One region of the Cobetia sp. MC34 genome, then DNA from elsewhere that is predicted to be linked to it. Evidence: predicted binding sites of a transcription regulator. Region 1 holds the regulator's gene; each other region holds the start of a gene.
What was found. Region 1 encodes LexA, which represses DNA repair genes until DNA is damaged. Its sites were predicted from a motif close to TACTGTNTANNTANACAGTA; they were not measured.
Positions count from the first base shown of each region.

Region 2: a site for LexA is predicted at 2,538-2,557, ahead of recA (recombinase RecA). Genes of this name have one in related genera too.
Region 3: a site for LexA is predicted at 2,175-2,194, ahead of dinB (DNA polymerase IV). Genes of this name have one in related genera too.
Region 4: a site for LexA is predicted at 2,130-2,149, ahead of ruvC (crossover junction endodeoxyribonuclease RuvC). Genes of this name have one in related genera too.

Region 1 covers NZ_JADPPY010000001.1:77,044-81,873, reverse strand. Annotated here, with positions in the region: gene IZU87_RS00355 (DUF6586 family protein) at 1-421, shown strand, start outside; gene IZU87_RS00350 (hypothetical protein) at 674-913, shown strand; gene lexA (transcriptional repressor LexA) at 1,032-1,661, opposite strand; gene IZU87_RS00340 (TetR/AcrR family transcriptional regulator) at 2,242-2,919, shown strand; gene IZU87_RS00335 (L,D-transpeptidase) at 2,919-3,461, shown strand; gene nagZ (beta-N-acetylhexosaminidase) at 3,721-4,830, shown strand, end outside.
Region 2 covers NZ_JADPPY010000003.1:141,641-146,470, reverse strand. Annotated here, with positions in the region: gene alaS (alanine--tRNA ligase) at 1-297, opposite strand, end outside; gene IZU87_RS02810 (regulatory protein RecX) at 540-1,184, opposite strand; gene recA (recombinase RecA) at 1,357-2,424, opposite strand; gene IZU87_RS02800 (CinA family protein) at 2,640-3,176, opposite strand; gene mutS (DNA mismatch repair protein MutS) at 3,343-4,830, shown strand, end outside.
Region 3 covers NZ_JADPPY010000029.1:2,984-7,813, forward strand. Annotated here, with positions in the region: gene IZU87_RS13545 (YrbL family protein) at 1-371, opposite strand, end outside; gene IZU87_RS13550 (Na+/H+ antiporter family protein) at 702-2,048, shown strand; gene dinB (DNA polymerase IV) at 2,213-3,271, shown strand; gene purU (formyltetrahydrofolate deformylase) at 3,389-4,243, opposite strand; gene IZU87_RS13565 (ribonuclease J) at 4,658-4,830, shown strand, end outside.
Region 4 covers NZ_JADPPY010000005.1:72,247-77,076, reverse strand. Annotated here, with positions in the region: gene aspS (aspartate--tRNA ligase) at 140-1,927, shown strand; gene ruvC (crossover junction endodeoxyribonuclease RuvC) at 2,208-2,786, shown strand; gene ruvA (Holliday junction branch migration protein RuvA) at 3,099-3,713, shown strand; gene ruvB (Holliday junction branch migration DNA helicase RuvB) at 3,954-4,830, shown strand, end outside.

The DNA.
Region 1 (4,830 bases):
GTCAGCAGCCTCTGGCGACGATGAGCATGCCGTGGCGCGTCGCATGGCCGGTGAAGAGGGCGCGCTCGCCCTGCTGGAGCTGGCGCTGGCGTCATTGCTGGAAGAATGTGCCGTGACGGCGCGCTGGCCGCAGGGTAGCTGGCGCGAGCGCCTGGCGTCGCCGCCGACGCCCATCGCCGAGGTCGAGCAGCTGCGCAGCCTGCTGGAGCGCCCCGACAGCTGGTTGTCTGAGCTGGTCGCGGATGTGACCCGCCTGCATGAAGAGGGCGGCGTCGCTCGCCGCGAGGAATCGCGTTCGCGTGGTGATGGTCTGATCATCGCGGCAGCCTCGAGCGCCTCGCTGGCCGAGCGTCTCAGCGCCGCCATCACGGCATTCAAGGCGCTGCTGCCGCAGCTGCGCGAGTCGAGTGTCGAGTGGTAGGTCAAGGCGTTGATCTGGTGCTGCACGCTGGTGATGACTGGCGCATGGCAATCGGGTGACGTTTCGCCTTCACGGGTGCTAGACTGATCGCATTGTGGCAAGCCCTGCATTCTCCGGTACGACCATGGCTCTGGCTGTGGTCGTACTTTTTTCTGCGTCGCTGATGGCAACGCGGTGCCGGGCTTGCCAGCCGTCGCGCTGACGATTACAACGACGCCGGTATCTCGCGAGATGCCGTGCAGGAGGAATGACGTGTCCGATCCCGCCGTACTTGAAATTGTGCAAATGGAAGATGGTGAAGTGATTCTGCGCGCCGCGGAAAGCGAAGGTGAGCCGCTGCTCAGCATTCGCATTTCGGACGAGGCTGCTGATCTGCTGCGTGACAATCGTTTCGAGGTCGCGCGTGAGATGATCGACCACGCCATCACCCGGACTCGCCTCTGGGATGGCGAAGAAGACGAGGACGAGCAGTCAGAAGGCATCGTGCACTGATTCATCGCTCGTGCTTCGCGCACAAAAAAACCCGCCTCGAGGCGGGTTTTTTTTGTGCAATGCGTGCGGCTTTTCTGCTGCTCAGAACTCTGCGAGAAAAGCGCTGCTGGTCAAGGCCTCAGTGCAGGCCACCATCGCGGATGACGCCCACCCCGAGACCCTCTATCTCCAGGCTGTCCGTGCGCAGGTCGACCTTGATCGGCGAGAAATCCTCGTTCTCGGCTTCCAGCCACACGTAGTGCCCGTCACGGCGGAAGCGCTTGACGGTGACCTCATCCCCCAGACGTGCCACCACGATCTGCCCGTCACGCACGCTGGTGGTGCGGTGCACGGCCAGCAGGTCGCCTTCCAGAATCCCCACATCCTTCATCGACACGCCGCGCACACGCAGCAGGTAGTCGGCAGCCGGCGAGAAGTAGTCGCTCGGCAGCGGACAATGACGGTCGATATGCTCGCTGGCAAGAATCGGGCTGCCGGCGGCCACTTCCCCGATCACCGGCAGGCCATCGTTGGCGCTGTCGTCGACGTCAGCCAGCGACGGCACGCGAATGCCGCGTGAGGTGCCTGGCACCATCTCGATGGCGCCCTTGCGCTTGAGGGCGCGCAGATGCTCCTCGGCGGCATTCGGCGAGCGGAAGCCCAGCGCCTGGGCGATTTCGGCCCGCGTCGGCGGGTAGCCAGAGGACTTGATGGTCTTGATGATGAAGTCGAAGACATCCTGCTGGCGCGGAGTAAGCGGCTGGGTCATGGCATTGCCTTTGGCCTGGGCGGCATCTTGAGCTGACGGCACGGGGTGTGCATCCATACAACTGTCATTGTATCCAGTCATGGCGGTCATGCAAGGCATCGTGGCTTGCGTGGTGGCCTCAAAGGGCAGGTAGTCGCCGGCTTATCGCTGCCTGGCGACTTTTCGTGCCGATATCCGAGGCATTCTTTCTTGAAGGGAATGTCTGGAAGTGAATGCCTGGAGGTGAATGTCTGGAGATGAATGTCTGGAGATGAATGTCTGGAGATGAACCCGGCCTGGCTCTGGCGGGGTGGTCAGTCACCGAGCATGACGAGCCCTTGAATCGGGATGGTCAGCGCTGAGGGAATATCAGGCTTGGCTAAACCTCTGGCGTTTGAAACGCGAGAGAATTGTCAGTCATGGCATGGCGCGCTAGAATCAAAGCGTTTCAAACGAATGTTCGCCGATGGTAGTGCTCACGGGTGTCATGATCGAACGCGCCTTGCGGTGAACCTGCACCACCTCATGAGAGAGTCGCCGCGCGGGGCTTGCGCCGTGACCTACGACTCCAGTCCTTTTCTACCTGACAAGGGTTCCGCCCATGGCCCAGACCGATACCGTTACCCGCATCCTCGATACTGCCGAGGTGCTGTTCGCCGAGCGCGGCTTCGCCGAGACCTCACTGCGTAACATCACCAGCAAGGCCAAGGTCAATCTGGCGGCGGTGAACTACCACTTCGGCTCCAAGAAATCGCTGATCCAGGCGGTCTTCGCACGCTATCTCGACCCGTTCAGTGAGCGTTTCCACGCGGCACTCGACAGCGTCGAGCAGCAATGCGCCGGGCGCCAGGTGCCGCTGGAGGTCCTGCTGGAGGTGATGGCGCGTACCGTGCTGGAGGTGCCGGCCGAGCGCAATAGCCTGCGTACCTTCATGCGCCTGCTCGGGCTTGCCTATACCCAGGGTCAGGGCCACATGCGGCGCTATATCCGCGAGCATTACGGCACGGTCTTCAGCCGCTTCGCCGAGCTTCTGAAGCTGGCGACGCCTGATCTGCCGGACAACGAGCGCTTCTGGCGTCTGCACTTCATGCTCGGCAGCGTGATATTCACCTTCTCGGGCCTGGATGCGCTGCGCGATATCGAGGAGGCCGAGTACGGCCATCACACCACGGTGCGCGAGCTGATCCAGCACATGCGGCCGGTGGTGGTCGCGGCGATGGCAGCGCCGTTGCCGGCCACGCTCGGAGATGGTGAGGCGGTCACCCAGGCGGCCAGCTGATGGCCTGCTGGGTAGCGGTGGATCTCTCGCGCCAGAGCCTTGAGATACGCAATGACGCGCCGAGTGGCAGTCGTGATGCGCCGCCCCCCGCGGCTGACCCTGACGCGCTGGTGCATGCCTGCGCGATCTCCAGCGGCCTCAACGGTATCGGCGAGCTCGACGGCAGCGGTTGCACGCCAACCGGCTGGCATGTGATTCGTGCCGCCATCGGGGCGGGCAATCCGCGTGGCGCCGTCTATCGCGGCCGGCGCTTCACGGGCGAGGTGTTCACGCCCGAGCTTGCCTTAGAGCATCCTGAGCGTGACTGGATCCTGACGCGCATTCTGTGGCTCAGCGGCCGCGAGCCCGGCGTCAATCGTGGTCGCAATGCCCGCGGCGAGCGGGTCGATAGCCTGCGCCGCTACATCTATTTTCATGGCACGCCCAGCACGGAGCCCATGGGGGTAGCGGCGTCCCACGGCTGCATTCGCTTGCGTGATGACGACCTGCTGCGACTCTTTGCCGAGGCTGTGCCCGGCACCCCGGTGCTGCTGCATGCCTGAAGGCGTTGGTGCCCGAGTCTGATACCCTCCATGAGCTGTCACCGGAACCTGGGTGACAGCCCCTTGCCGGGGCGCAGCTGGCCGCGACTGTTCGATAGGGGTTCAGTCGGCTAGAATTGCGCCTTTCCTCGCGCTGGCAGCCTGATTCATCACGTTTCTTCCAGGCTGCCGAGCCCCGTAAAAGACATGAAGTCCTGGCGGTCGTGATTCCTCTCTTCACGGGACATCACTGCCGCAGGCCATGGACAGGAAGGATGACATGACACAGCCACTGGGCTCCGTAATGGTCGATGTTGCGGGGCTGACCCTCGCCCGCGACGAACGTGAACTGCTGGCACGCCCTGCCGTCGGGGGCGTCATCCTGTTTGCGCGCAATTGCGCCTCTCCCGAGCAGGTACAGGAGCTGAGCCGCGAGATTCGCAGCGTCAATCCGCACCTGCTGATCGCCATCGATCAGGAGGGCGGGCGCGTCCAGCGTCTGCGCGAGGGCGTGACACGCCTGCCATCGATGCGCAGCCTGGCACAGTGCTGTCTCGGCCGTGACTGTGATGGCTGCGGCGAAGACGCCCAGGCCGCAGGCCTGGGTCTGGCACGCGATGCCGGCTGGCTGCTGGGCATGGAGATGGCAGCCATCGGCTGTGATATCACCTTTGCGCCGGTACTGGATATCGATGTGGCGGGCTCGACCATCATTGGCGATCGCAGCTTCGGCGCCACGCCGGAAGACGTCATCGCGGTGGGCGGCGCCTTCATCGACGGGCTGCAGGAGGCGGGCATGTCGGCCGTCGGCAAGCATTACCCGGGGCATGGTGGCATCTCGGCAGATACCCATCTGGAGCGCGTGGTCGATCCGCGGCCGTTCCGCGAGCTGCGCGAGCATGACCTCAAGCCCTTCGCGGCTCTCGCCGAGCGTCTGGGCGGCGTGATGCCGGCGCATGTGATCTATCCGGATTTCGATGCACGTCCCGCGGGCTTCTCGCCCAGCTGGTTGGGCCTGCTGCGCGAAGAGTTCGGCTTCAAGGGCGCCATCTTCTCCGATGATCTCGGCATGGCGGCGGCCGTCGCGGAAGGTGGCCCGGCAGAGCGTGCGCGCCTGGCGCTGGACGCCGGCTGCGACATGGCGCTGGTCTGCAATGACCCGGCCGCCGCGCGCGAAGTGCTCGACAGCCTCGATGACGATGAGCAGCGCCACCGTGGCAAGCGCCAGGCGCGGCTGCGCTATGCGCGAGCTCGCCCGACGCTTGATGGCCTGGTGGGGCTGGCACGCTGGCGGCGCACCCACGCGCGGCTCGAATCGATGGCGGCCAGTCAGGCATCACAGCAGGCTGCCATGCCCTCGGGCACGCTAGGCGCCGCTGACGCGTCTGAC
Region 2 (4,830 bases), on a different contig from region 1:
GTCGCCGAAGCTGAAGTTGCCCAGCATCTCGAAGAAGGTGTGGTGACGGGCGGTATAGCCGACGTTGTCCAGGTCATTGTGCTTGCCACCGGCGCGCACGCAGCGCTGCGCGGAGGTTGCACGGCTGTAGCCACGCGGATCACGGCCCAGGAAGACATCCTTGAAGGGCACCATGCCGGCGTTGGTGAACAGCAGGGTCGGGTCGTTGTTCGGCACCAGGGAGCTGGTGGGAACAATGGTATGGCCCTGCTTCTCGAAATAGGTCAGGAAGGCGTTTCTGATTTCTGCGCTTTTCATAGAGGTTCCGTAGCGATGTGCGTAAAGACGCTCCGGGGGTCTTCTGCATGACTTCCGCATGGTTTCTGCATATTCATCCATGTGGGTATGCATGGAGGTGCAATGAAAAGCATGAAAGAAGGCGCCTGCCCCGTGCCGTCGCAAGACGACCTAGTATAACGCCTGTTCGCGCAAGCTAAAGGGGGGGAAATGCCTTGAAGCGCCGGTTTGCGCGTCATGAGAGCCAAACAGTCGCCCGCCAGCTAGCCTTCTTCGCCCTCATCACTCCAGGCGGACTCCATGGCATAGCGCAGCTGCTCATAATCGAAGCCGCGCTGGAGCAGAAAGCGTTCGCGCCGTGCGCGCTCCTTGTGTCCCTCGCCGGGGCCGGTAAAGCGCCTGGTCAGCGTCTCGCGCGCCAGCTCGAAGAAATCCACCGCCTCGACATGACCGAAGGCATCCGGCGTCGGGTCACTGGCGGCACGCATCACGGCATTGAGCGTCTCGCTATCGATACCACGCTGGCGCAGCTCCTGCTGGATACGCCTCGGCCCCTGCCCGCGCAGCACTCGCGTCCGCAGGAAGCTGGCGGCAAAGCGCTCATCGGATTGCAGGCCCTCCTCGGCCATGCGCTCCAGCACCTCCTCGATCAGCAGCTCGACCTCATCGCGACTCAAGGCCGCCTGTGCGCCCTCCTCGCCCGCGGCTTGCCGCTCTGCCAACTCGTCATCGCTGACCGCCCGCAGGTAGTCACGCTCCTTGAGATAGTCGTGCAGCTCGCGGCGGCTATGTTCGCGGCGCGCCAGTCGCGCGATGGCATCATTGCGCGCACGCCGCTGCGGCGTCATCGCGCCTGAGTCGAGCGGTTGATACTCAGGCCCACCCATTTCAGCGCTGTCATCGTGCATGGTCATGCTCCCCGGGGTTGAGCAGAAGGACATCGATGGACGTGAACGCAAGGCGCCCGCCTCCGAGTCATCGGGGCGGGCGCCTTGGGATCATCTCACCGGGTCGGAAACGACACGTTGAGATGACGCCAGCCTGGCGGCTGGCGCTCTTGCTCTTTCTTCTGGACGAACCTCAATCGAGATCGATATCCAGGTCGTCTTCACTCTCGGCGGCCGCGGTCTCTTTCGGCTCTTCCTTGGCTTCCGGCGCTGCCAGCAACTGGGCACGGATCTGGGTTTCAATCTCCTCCATGATGGCGGGATTGTCTTCCAGGTACTGGGCGGAGTTGGCCTTGCCCTGACCGATCTTGCTGCCCTGATAGCTGTACCAGGCGCCTGACTTGCCGACCAGACCACACTGCACACCCAGGTCGATCACCTCACCGGCGTGATAGATGCCCTTGCCGTAGAGAATCTGGAACTCGGCCTGACGGAACGGCGGCGCGACCTTGTTCTTGACGACCTTGACGCGGGTCTCGTTACCGGTGACTTCATCACCGGACTTCACGGAGCCGGTACGACGGATATCCAGACGCACACTGGAGTAGAACTTCAGTGCGTTACCGCCAGTCGTGGTTTCGGGGCTACCGAACATCACGCCGATCTTCATGCGGATCTGGTTGATGAACACCACCATGCAGTTGGCGTTCTTGATGTGACCGGTCACCTTGCGCAGCGCCTGGGACATCAGACGCGCCTGCAGGCCGACGTGGGAGTCACCCATCTCGCCTTCGATCTCGGCACGCGGCGTCAGCGCCGCCACAGAGTCGACGATGATGACGTCAACACCGCCGGAGCGTACCAGCATGTCGACGATCTCGAGCGCCTGCTCACCGGTGTCCGGCTGGGAGACCAGCATCTCGTCCAGATTGACGCCCAGCTTCTCGGCGTAGGACGGATCCAGTGCGTGCTCGGCATCGATGAAGGCACAGACCTTGCCCTGCTTCTGCGCCTGGGCGATGACCGAGAGGGTCAGTGTCGTCTTGCCCGAGGATTCCGGACCGTAGATCTCGACCACGCGCCCGAAGGGCAGGCCGCCGATGCCGAGTGCGATATCCAGCCCCAGAGAACCGGTGGAAACCGACGGGATGGCCACACGCGGGGCATCGCCCATGCGCATGACGGCGCCCTTGCCGAACTGGCGCTCGATCTGGGACAGCGCCGCGTTCAGCGCCTTGGTACGATTGTCGTCCTTTGCCATGTGGCCTCCTGTCGAACGGCGGAGCCACACGGGCTACCACCTAGAATAGAGAATTCTGTCACTGAGAGCTGAGCAGACACCGTCAGACTAGCGGCTGAGGTGTCGTGGCAAAACCCTGTATACATGGACAGTATAATGCCGCAAGTTGCGTCACTCTGCCAGTCCGGTGATGCGCTTTTTCAGGCAGCACCCTCAACGCGGGGCTTGCATCGGGCTCACGCGTCTTCGGTGCCGATCTGCAAGGCCTCCACGCGCTCGATCAAGCCCTGTAACGCTTCCCGCACGGCGGCGTCACGCACGGCCTGCCGGTCGCCGGGAAAGTGACAGCAGCGTGCCTGCTGGCGCGCCTCACTCCCCCACGCCAGCCACACGGTGCCGACGGGCTTCTCGTCACTTCCCCCGCCGGGGCCGGCCACACCGCTGATCGCCACCCCCAGCTCAGCGCCACTTTCGCGACAGGCGCCCCGCACCATCTCGCACACGACCGCCTCTGAGACGGCACCGAATGTTTCAAACGATGTCTCACTGACCCCCAGCAGGCGCTGCTTGGTGGCATTGGAATAGGTCACGTAGCCCGCATCGAAATAGCTGGAGCTACCGGCAATCGCCGTGATCGCCGCACTCACCCCACCCCCGGTGCACGACTCGGCGGTGGTGACGCGCACGCCGCGCGCGACTGCCAGCGCCTGCAACTGCTCAGCCAGGGCATTCGCGCACGCAGCCTCGGGGGTCGTACCAGTCAATCGGCTCACGAACTTTCTCCTTGTGGAGGTCATCGGGTGAAAAGGGCAGCGAGCATGAGACATCACAGGCATTGGAGCCGGCCGCGCCAGTCCGTAGAATATCGCGCATCCCGCATGCCGTGCTCTCGCATGTGTGCTTTTTCCCATTGCAGTGCAGTCAAGGAAGTCCATGGCCATGGCCAAGAACAGCGCGCCCCAGATGACGCCGATGATGACGCAGTACATGAAGATCAAACGCGAGCACCCCGGCGTGCTGCTGTTCTATCGCATGGGCGACTTCTATGAACTGTTTCATGAGGACGCCAAGCGCGCAGCACAACTGCTCGATATCACGTTGACGGCGCGCGGCAGCTCCGGTGGCTCACCGATTCCCATGGCAGGGGTGCCCTACCACAGCGCTGAAGGCTATCTGGCACGCCTGGTCAAGATGGGCGAATCGGTGGCCATCTGCGAGCAGATCGGCGACCCGGCGACCAGCAAGGGGCCTGTCGAGCGCAAGGTCGTGCGTATCGTCACCCCGGGGACGCTGCACGATGAGGCGCTGCTGGATGCCAGCCGCGACAACCTGCTGGTGGCGCTGCACCGTGATGGCGAGACCTGGGGCCTGGCCGCTCTCGAGCTCTCCTCCGGTCGCTTCAGCGTGCTCGAGGTCAATGGTGATGACGAGCTGCTGGCCGAGATCCAGCGTCTGTCGCCTGCCGAAGTCATGGTCGGCGAAAGCCGTACCCTCCCCGCCAGCCTGGCCTCGCGCCCGGGCCTGACCCGCCAGAGCGATTGGCACTTCGATCACGAGACTGCCTTGCGCCTGCTGTGCGATCAGTTCGGCGTCCAGGACCTCAACGGCTTCGGCTGCAGCCACCTGACGCGCGCCGTCACGGCAGCCGGTGCCCTGCTCGACTACGCTCGCGACACCCAGCGTACCGGCCTGCCCCACGTGACCGCGCTGGCCGTCGAGAGCCGCGATGACTCGGTGGTGATCGATGCCGCCAGCCGTCGCAACCTCGAGATCGACACCAACCTGGGCGGCACCAGCGACAACACGCTGGCCAGCGTGCTGGACGTCACCGCGACCGCGATGGGTTCACGCCTGCTCAAGCGCTGGCTCAACCGCCCGCTGCGCGATCAGCTCCAGATCGGCCAGCGTCAGGCGGCGGTGCAACGTCTGCTGGATGGCGACTACCCCTTCGAGCTGCAAGGCCTGCTCAAGCGCATCGGCGATGTGGAGCGTATCCTCGCCCGTGTCGCGCTGCGCAGCGCACGCCCCCGTGACATGGCACGCCTGCGCGATGGCCTCAACACTCTGCCCGAGCTGCGCGCCGTGCTCGCCAGCGTCGAAAAAGGCAGCGCCATCGATGACCTGCGCGATGCCATCCGCCTGTTCCCGGCACTTTCCGCGATGCTCAGCGAGGCGCTGGTCGAGAATCCGCCGGTGGTGCTGCGCGATGGTGGCGTGATCGCCGATGGCTACGACGATGAGCTGGACGAGTATCGCGGCCTGTCCGAGAACGCCGGCCAGTATCTGGTCGCACTCGAGACCCGCGAGCGCGAGCGCACCGGCCTGAGCAACCTCAAGGTCGGCTACAACCGCGTGCATGGCTACTTCATCGAGCTGCCGCGCTCGCAATCGGCCGAGGCCCCGCCGGAATACATCCGTCGCCAGACC
Region 3 (4,830 bases), on a different contig from region 1:
CGTTTCTCGAGATAGCGATAGAGATTGGCCAGCTCGCTCACCAGCACCTCGGTGCTCAGGCGCTCGGGGGTCTCGAGATGCACCTCGCGCAGTCGGCGTGACGTGGAGCCGTCACTGTCGAGAATCAGATCGAAGACCAGCCCGAGCCCCTCGGCGGTGGCGACACTGCCGTGGTAGGCAGGCACATAGGACCAGTCGCGCATGCCACGTCTGACCAGGCCCTCGAAATAGCGTTGCTCGCGTTCATTCTGGCGGCTGCCCTTGTCAGGGTAACGCGGGACCTTGATGCAGCGATGGGGGTCGTTCGGGTCCTGATAGACACGCCGATCATTTCCCATGCCGATGACGCGGGCATTTTCCAGCTCCAGCATGCGCACTCCTGTTGAATAACGCCTGCGACTGCAGCCGCCGGGCAGCATGGCATTCTACAAAAAGCCGTCATGGCACGCCAACTTGTGCCATTTGGCAGCGCCCACGTTCATCGGTCATTCAGCTTGCGTTGCCCTTCTGGTAAGATAATGCGCCGTTTTTGACGGCATTCAGGAGGAAGCCGCAGGAACACTGCGACAGCAAGGCATTCGTCACGAATGTACACGTCATGCGAGGCATTGCCCCGGGATCGGGTGGCCACGCACCCACAGTTCGCCCGCTCTGTCCGCAATACTCCCAAAGCTGGCACAACCCCACATAGAGGTACTCGCATGAATGCGGTAATTCTGGCCGTCCTGGTCATGGTCGGCCTGTCGTTGGCTCGCGTCTCGGTCGTCTTCGCGCTGGTCGCCGGCGCCCTGGTCGGCGGTCTGTTCAGCGGTCTGTCCCTGACCGACACGCTCGGCGCCTTCAATGACGGTGTCGGCGGCGGCGCCAAGGTCGCGCTGGCCTACGCCACCCTCGGTGCCTTCGCCGTCGCCCTGTCTCGCTCCGGTTTGCCGGACCTGCTCGCCGCACGCCTGATCGGCCTGCTCAATGGCGAAAGCACGCCGCGCCGCCAGACGGCCATCAAGTACGGCCTGCTGGGCAGCGTGACCCTGGTCGCGATTTCCTCCCAGAACCTGATTCCGGTCCACATCGCCTTCATCCCGATCCTGATTCCGCCGCTGCTGGTCGCCATGAACCGCCTGCGCCTGGATCGTCGTGCCGTGGCCTGTGCACTGACCTTCGGCCTGACCGCACCCTACATGCTGCTGCCGGTCGGTTTCGGCTCCATCTTCCTCAACGACATCCTGCTGGCCAATATCAATGAGGCCGGCCAGTCGCTCGGCCTCGACGTGACCCGCGGCATGGTGCCGATGGCGATGGCGATTCCGGTCGGCGGCATGTTCCTCGGCCTGCTGACGGCGTTGTTCGTCTCCTACCGCAAGCCGCGTGACTACGCGACCCGCGAGATCAAGTCCAGCAACGTACCGCATCACACGCCCATGCACACGCCGTCCAAGAGCGGCCTGATCATGGCAGGCATCGCCATCATCGCCGCCCTCGGCATTCAGCTGTATTCCGGCTCGATGATTCTCGGCGGCCTGGTCGGCTTCGCCATCCTCTCGCTGGGTGGCCTGTTCAAGTGGAACGAAGCGGATGACCTCTTCACGTCCGGCATGCGCATGATGGCGCTGATCGGCTTCATCATGATCTCGGCGGCAGGTTTCGCTTCCGTGATGAAGGCCACCGGCGACATCCAGACCCTGGTCGACGCCTCCTTCCACATCATCGGTGACAACAAGCCGCTGGCCGCGCTGGTCATGCTGATGGTCGGCCTGTTCATCACCCTGGGTATCGGCTCCAGCTTCTCGACCATTCCGATCATTGCCGCCATCTACGTACCGCTGGCGCTGCAATTCGGCTTCTCGCCGCTGGCCACCGTCGCGCTGATCGGCACCGCCGCCGCGCTGGGGGATGCCGGCTCACCTGCCTCTGACTCGACCCTCGGCCCGACGGCCGGCCTGAATGTCGATCAGCAGCACGACCACATCTGGGACAGCGTGGTGCCGACCTTCATCCACTACAACATCCCGCTGATCGTGTTCGGCTGGGTGGCCGCGATGACGCTGTAATCCGCTGAGCGACAGTCTCGCACCAAAGCGAGATGCCAGACATGCCAACGCCCGACAGAGAGGACCTTTCTCACTGTCGGGCGTTGTCGTTGCTGAGCCGGCTCAGGCGCAATGAATGAGCGCCGCTACTGGACAGCCATCCAGTCTTTTAGCATGATGCGCGCATGCGCAAGATCCTCCACGCCGACTGCGATTGCTTCTATGCCGCCGTCGAGATGCTCCGCCATCCCGAGTGGCGCGAGGTGCCCATCGCCATCGGTGGCCGCACCGAGCAACGCGGTGTCATCGCCACCTGCAACTATCCCGCGCGTGCCTTCGGCGTACGCTCGGCGATGTCGACTGCCCGCGCGCTGCGCCTGTGCCCACAGCTGATTCTGGTGCCACCGGACTTCGAGCGCTACCGGGCCGTTTCCGCCGAGATCCAGTCACTCTTCCATGAGCTGACGCCCCTGGTGGAGCCCCTCTCGCTGGATGAGGCCTATCTGGATGTCAGCGCCGTGACTGACTTTCAGGGCAGCGCCACCTGGATGGCGCGCTGGTTGAAGGAAGAGGCGCTCAAGCGCACCGGCATCACGCTTTCCCTTGGCGTGGCCGCCAACAAGTTTCTGGCCAAGATCGCCAGTGACTGGGAAAAGCCCGACGGCCTGACAGTGATCACGCCCGAGACCAGCGACGCCTTCATCCGCCAGCTGCCCGTCGGCAAGCTGCACGGGGTCGGCCCCGCGACGCTGGCGCGTCTGACACGCCTGGGCATCACCACCTGCGAGGACATGCGCACCACGCCGTTGACGACACTGGCCGAGCACTTCGGCAAGTTCGGCACCCGCCTGCACGAACTGGCGCACGGCATCGATGAGCGACCGGTGCGTGTCGAGCGTGAGCGCAAGTCGATCAGTGTCGAGCACACCTTCGATCACGACCTGCCTGATCTACCGGCCTGCCTCGAGCGCCTGCCTGCCCTGCTCGAACGCCTGACCAGTCGTCACGCCCGTCATGACCAGCCGGTGCTGGCCAAGCAGTTCGTCAAGATCCGCTTCAGCAACTTCGAGAGCACCACGCTGGAAAGCCTGCTCCCCGCCTCGACCACCACGCTGCCGAGCGCCAACAGCTTCGCCCTGCTGATGGAGCAAGCCTGGCAACGCGGCCATCGCCCTGTCCGCCTGCTGGGCGTCGGCGTACGCCTCAAGGCCCGCGAGGACGCCCAGCAGCTGGGATTGTTCTAGCTCGCGCCAGGCGCCCACCCCATCCCGCAAACAACAAAGCCGGCACCTGAAACAGGTACCGGCTTCTTCGTCACGACCTCAGGTCGATGACAGACTCATGCGCTGAGCAAGCGGGGCTCAGGCGAAGACGATGGTCTTGTTGCCGTGGATCAGCACGCGATCCTGCAGGTGCCAACGCAGCCCGCGCGCCAGCACCTTCTGCTCGACATCACGGCCGATGCGCACCAGTTCCTCGGCGGTATGGCAGTGAGTGACGCGATGGATGTCCTGCTCGATGATCGGGCCGGCATCCAGTTCTTCGGTCACGTAATGGCAGGTCGCCCCGATCAGCTTGACCCCACGCCCGAAGGCCTGGTGATACGGCTTGGCGCCCACGAAGGAAGGCAGGAAGCTGTGGTGGATGTTGATCAGGCGACCGGCATAGCGCTCACACAGGCTCGGCGGAATGATCTGCATGTAGCGCGCCAGCACGATGCAATCGGCTTGGGATTCTTCCACCAGACGCTCGACTTCGGCAAAGGCCGGTGCCTTGTCATTCTTGTCGACCGGCACGTGATGGAACGGAATGCCGTGCCATTCCACCAGCGAGCGCATGTCATCGTGGTTGGAGATGACGCAGGGAATCTCGCAATCCAGATCACCGGACTGCCAGCGATGCAGCAGGTCCACCAGGCAATGGGAGTCCTTGGAGACCATCAGCACGACACGCTTCTTGGCAGCCGTGTCATGCACGCGCCACTGCATGCCGAACTCTTCACCGATCGGGGCGAAGCGCTTGCCGAGCTCAGCGGCGCTCAGGCCGATGGTTTCGGGGTTGATCTCATAGCGCATGAAGAAACGACCGGCGCCAAGATCAGAATGCTGATTGGCTTCGGTGATCCACCCGCCCTGCTCGGCGATGAAAGTGGAAACTCGGGCAACAATTCCGACCTGATCAGGGCAGGACACCACCAGGCGATAGGCGTGAGACATCGTAAGTTCAACCATTGTGATAGCGGGAATGATGTTCAGCCGGCGAAGCGCCGGCCTGCGCGAGGAATCATGACACCGCCCGTAAGCAGCCCCTCGGCAAAGGTGGGCTATTGTAGCTGATCACGCGGCCTGAAACAGTGCTGCGCCCCGATTCTGTCCATATGGTCAATACGACATTGCGATCAGCGGCCATCATGCCGGCCCACCCCAAGGCGTCACGCGGACGGCCGGGCCGCCCTCGAATCGTCTCGACCGGACAACAGCGCCATTTGTGGCGCTTCGCGGGATTCCCGTATAGTTGAGCCACATTTTATAGATGGCATGACATCCATGTTGAAACCCCGCGTTCAAGTCCGTCAGAGACAACGTCCGCCGCTGCACCTGCTACCACTGGGTGGCTGCGGCGAGATCGGCATGAATCTGACGCTGTATGGTTATCAGGATCACTGGATTGCCGTGGATTGCGGCATGATGATTCGCCAGGACCTGCCGGAGGGTCCGCTGCAGGTGCCGGATATCGAGTCCCTGGCAAGCCTGGGCATCAGCCCGCAGATGCTGGTGATCACCCATGGCCACGAAGACCACAT
Region 4 (4,830 bases), on a different contig from region 1:
GGATAGTGCGTCAGGCATCAGCGTGATGAGGGTCAAGGGCGCCCAGCGGGTACCCTTGACCCTCATCGCCAACGGCAGGCCCTCTGAGACAGATGCGCATCAGCGCGTCGATCATGAATTTGAGCAACAAGGAATCAACATGCGCAGCCACTATTGCGGCAAACTGAACGAGACCCTGATCGATCAGGATGTCACTCTGTGCGGGTGGGTGCACCGCCGTCGCGACCACGGTGGCGTCATCTTCCTCGACATGCGCGACCGTGATGGCATCGCCCAGATCGTCGTCGATCCGGACACCGTCGATGCCTTCGCCACTGCCGACAAGGCGCGCAGCGAGTTCGTGCTGCGTATCAAGGGCCGTATCCGTCTGCGCCCGGAAGGCACCCAGAATCCGAACATGCCGACAGGCATGATCGAAGTGCTGGCCAAGGACGTCGAAGTGCTCAACACCGCACAGACGCCGCCGTTCCAGCTCGACGACCACAACAAGGTCGGTGAGGAAGTTCGCCTCAAGTATCGTTATGTCGACCTGCGTCGTCCCGACATGATCGAGAAGCTGCGTCTGCGCTCGCGTATCACTCACAGCGTGCGCGCCCAGCTCGAAGCCCTGGGCTTCCTCGACATCGAAACTCCGATCCTGACACGTGCCACGCCGGAAGGCGCACGTGACTATCTGGTGCCGAGCCGCACCTACGCCGGCAGCTTCTTCGCACTGCCGCAGTCTCCGCAGCTGTTCAAGCAGCTGCTGATGGTCGCCGGTGTCGATCGTTACTACCAGATCGCCAAATGCTTCCGTGATGAAGACCTGCGTGCTGACCGTCAGCCGGAGTTCACCCAGATCGACCTCGAAGCCAGCTTCGTCGACGAGCAGGACATCATGGGCATGACCGAGACCATGATCCGTGGCCTCTACAAGGAAGTGCTCGATGTCGAGCTGGGCGACTTCCCGACCATGCCGTACTCCGAGGCCATCAGCCGTTTCGGTTCCGACAAGCCGGACCTGCGTATCCCGCTGGAACTGGTCGATGTCGATGACCTGATGAGCGGCGTGGACTTCAAGGTCTTCTCCGGTCCGGCCAAGGACGACAAGGGCCGTGTCGCCGCACTGCGTGTGCCGGGCGGTGCCAGCCTGTCACGCAAGGAAATCGACGCCTACACCAAGTTCGTCGGCATCTACGGTGCCAAGGGCCTGGCGTGGATCAAGGTCAACGAACGTGCCAAGGGCATCGAGGGGCTGCAGTCGCCGATCGTCAAGTTCATGGAAGACGTCGTGGATGAAGTGCTGGACCGCTGTGGCGCCGTCGATGGCGACATCGTGTTCTTCGGTGCTGACAAGGCCAACATCGTGGCCGAGGCCATCGGTGCGCTGCGCGTCAAGCTGGGTGAAGACCTCAACCTCTACACCCGCGAGTGGGCACCGCTGTGGGTCGTCGACTTCCCGATGTTCGAAGCCGATGCCAACGGCCGCCTGAGCGCGCTGCACCACCCGTTCACCGCGCCGTCCTGCACGCCGGAAGAGCTCAAGGCCAACCCGGAAGCGGCACTGTCTCGCGCCTACGACATGGTCATCAACGGCACCGAGCTGGGTGGCGGCTCCATCCGTATCCACGATCAGGCCATGCAGCGTACCGTGTTCGAGGTGCTGGGCATCGGTGAAGAAGAAGCGGAAGAGAAGTTCGGCTTCCTGCTCGACGCCCTGAAGTTCGGCGCGCCGCCCCATGGTGGTCTGGCCTTCGGTCTCGACCGTCTGGTGATGCTGATGACCGGCGCCAAGACCATTCGTGAAGTGATTGCCTTCCCGAAAACCCAGAGCGCCGGCTGCATGATGACCGACGCCCCGGGCGTGGTCAGCGGTGAGCAGCTCAAGGAGCTGAACATCCGTCTGCGTCAGAAGGTCAAGGTCGAAGACGAAAGCGGTCAGGCCTGATTCAGCGGCGCATGACCGAGAGAGTGACTGGTGGGGCCGTCTGGACTGATTCGATCAGACAAGGGCGGTCCCGCGGTGGCAGGTTTGCCCCTTTGGCCTGGTAGGCAAAGGGGCGAGCAAGCCCGACAAGGCGGTGCGAGACTGTTTGCTGGCGTTCACGTCAGGCAATGACAGTGTCGCACCGCCTTTTTTGTGGCATGGTGGCTGGTTATATACACAGTAAGAGCGATGGCGCGATGACGACAGCGAAGAGGCAAGGTGTGAGAAGCGAGGCGGCAGCATGATCATTCTTGGCATCGACCCGGGCTCACGTCTGACCGGGTATGGGGTATTGGATGTCTCTGCGGCTCAGCCTCGCTATGTGGACAGTGGCTGCATTCGCATGTCACAGGTCAGCCTGGATCAGCGCCTGGCGCAGATCTATGCCGGTATCAGCGAGGTGATCGCCCTGCATCGCCCCGCGGAATTCGCCATCGAGCAGGTCTTCATGTCCAAGAACGCCGATTCGGCGCTCAAGCTGGGCCAGGCGCGCGGAGCTGCCATCGTGTGTGCGGCCAATCACGGCTTGCCGGTGTTCGAATATGGGCCGCGGCAGATCAAGCAGGCCGTGACCGGTACCGGTGCCGCCGAGAAGTCTCAGGTGCAGCATATGGTCACGCATACGCTCAAGCTCTCCGCCACGCCGCAGGCCGATGCCGCCGATGCGCTGGCCATTGCCCTGACGCATTGTTTCGCGCGTCGACGCCTGACGCCCGGCAATGATCAGCTGGAAGCCTTGGGGCTGGGGAATACCAGTCGACGCAAGGGAACCCGCGTGCGGCGTAGCAGCAGCTGGCGAGACTTCGAGTCCGACGCCTGACATGCCGTTGAGCGACAAATGCGGTATTGTGCTCAATTAATAGCGATTTTTCAGTCACTTGTAGAGTGTCTGCCGAGCCTGGCAGCAGCCGATTGCGTGATGCGCCAAGCCGCGTGGCATCAGGCTTCGTGCCATCACCCAAGGTATGACTGTCAGAAAGATGCGACAAATTCGTCGTGACACTGGGACATGCCGCCTACGCTTCATCTTTGGTAGGCTTGCCCGCATTGTAACAATCCGTGCAGAGAATCGGGTCTGCGAGCAGCACGATCCCACCGAACACGTTCTCTGCCGAGCAAGGACAGCCGCAACATGATTGGACGCCTGACCGGGACATTGCTGGAAAAACAACCGCCGCAGCTGGTGCTTGACGTACAGGGTGTCGGTTATGAACTGGAAGCTTCGATGAACACCCTGTTGGGCTTGCCGGCCGTGGGCGAACATTGCCAGCTTTACACCCACCTGGTGGTGCGCGAAGACGCGCAGTTGCTGTATGGCTTCGGCAAGGAGCCCGAGCGTCGTCTGTTCCGTGAATTGATCAAGATCTCCGGTGTCGGTCCGCGACTGGCGCTGGCGATTCTGTCGGGAATGGAGCAGTCCGATTTCATTCGCTGTGTTCACGATGAAGATAGCCGGGCGCTGACACGTCTGCCGGGCGTCGGCAAGAAGACGGCGGATCGCCTGATCATCGAGATGCGTGATCGCCTCAAGCATTGGACGCTGCCGGCGGATGATGGGCTGGATGAAATGGCGCGTGCCTCCCAGCCGCAACCGCCGGTCACGCATCCTCTGGCGGATGCCGAAGCCGCGCTGGTGTCTCTGGGCTACAAGCCTGTCGAGGCGGCCAAGATGCTCTCCGGGCTCGAGACCGGCGCCTCCACGGAAGCGCTCATCAAGGCGGCGCTGGCGCGCAAGATGGCCAGCTGAAGCTCCGCCAGGGCAGCAAACATGCGCCCTATAGTTTCCGTGAAGGAAACGGCGCATCGTGATTGGATTTATTGACTAGGGGTTGGCAGGTTACTGGGGTAGAAAGTGCGCGCTTGAACGTAGATGCGCTAGATCGTTGCACCGCCCTGGCAAACCTTGCCACCTGCCACTGACGCACGTTCATGGCCCATGACCCGCGTCATGTGCGTGACCTGCGTCATCAGGAGTTGAGCAAGCATCATGATGGAGTCGGACCGACTGATCTCCGCGGCGACGCATGATCCGGAAGAGCGGATCGATCGCGCCAACCGGCCACGCACGCTGAGTGACTACATCGGACAGCCCATCGTCCGCGAGCAGATGGAAATCTTCATCAGTGCCGCGCGAGGACGAGGCGATAGTCTGGATCACACCCTGGTCTTCGGCCCGCCCGGCCTCGGCAAGACGACGCTGGCGCATATCATCGCCAGCGAGATGAGTGTCGATATCAAGTCGACCTCGGGGCCGGTGCTGGAGCGGGCAGGGGACCTGGCAGCGATGCTGACCAACCTGCAGGAAGGCGATGTCCTTTTCATCGACGAGATTCACCGCCTGTCACCGGCCGTCGAGGAAGTGCTCTATCCGGCGATGGAAGATTACCAGCTCGACATCATGATCGGTGAAGGCCCCGCGGCCCGCTCGATCAAGCTTGAGCTGCCACGATTCACCCTGGTCGGCGCGACGACGCGCGCGGGGCTGCTGACGGCGCCGCTGCGCGATCGCTTCGGCATCGTCCAGCGCCTCGAGTTCTACGATATCGAGTCACTCACCGACATCGTGGCGCGCAGTGCCAGGCTCTCCGGCATGGAAGTCGAGATGGAAGGGGCGCTGGAGATTGCGCGTCGTTCCCGCGGCACGCCGCGTATCGCCAATCGCCTGCTGCGCCGGGTGCGTGACTTCGCCGAAGTGCGCTCGGATGGTCGCTTGACGCTGGAAGTGGCCGACAAGGCGCTCAACATGCTCAATGTCGACAGCCACGGCCTGGATCACATGGACCGTCGACTGCTGTTGGCGATGATCGAGAAGTTCGATGGCGGGCCGGTCGGGGTCGATTCACTGGCGGCGGCCATCGGGGAAG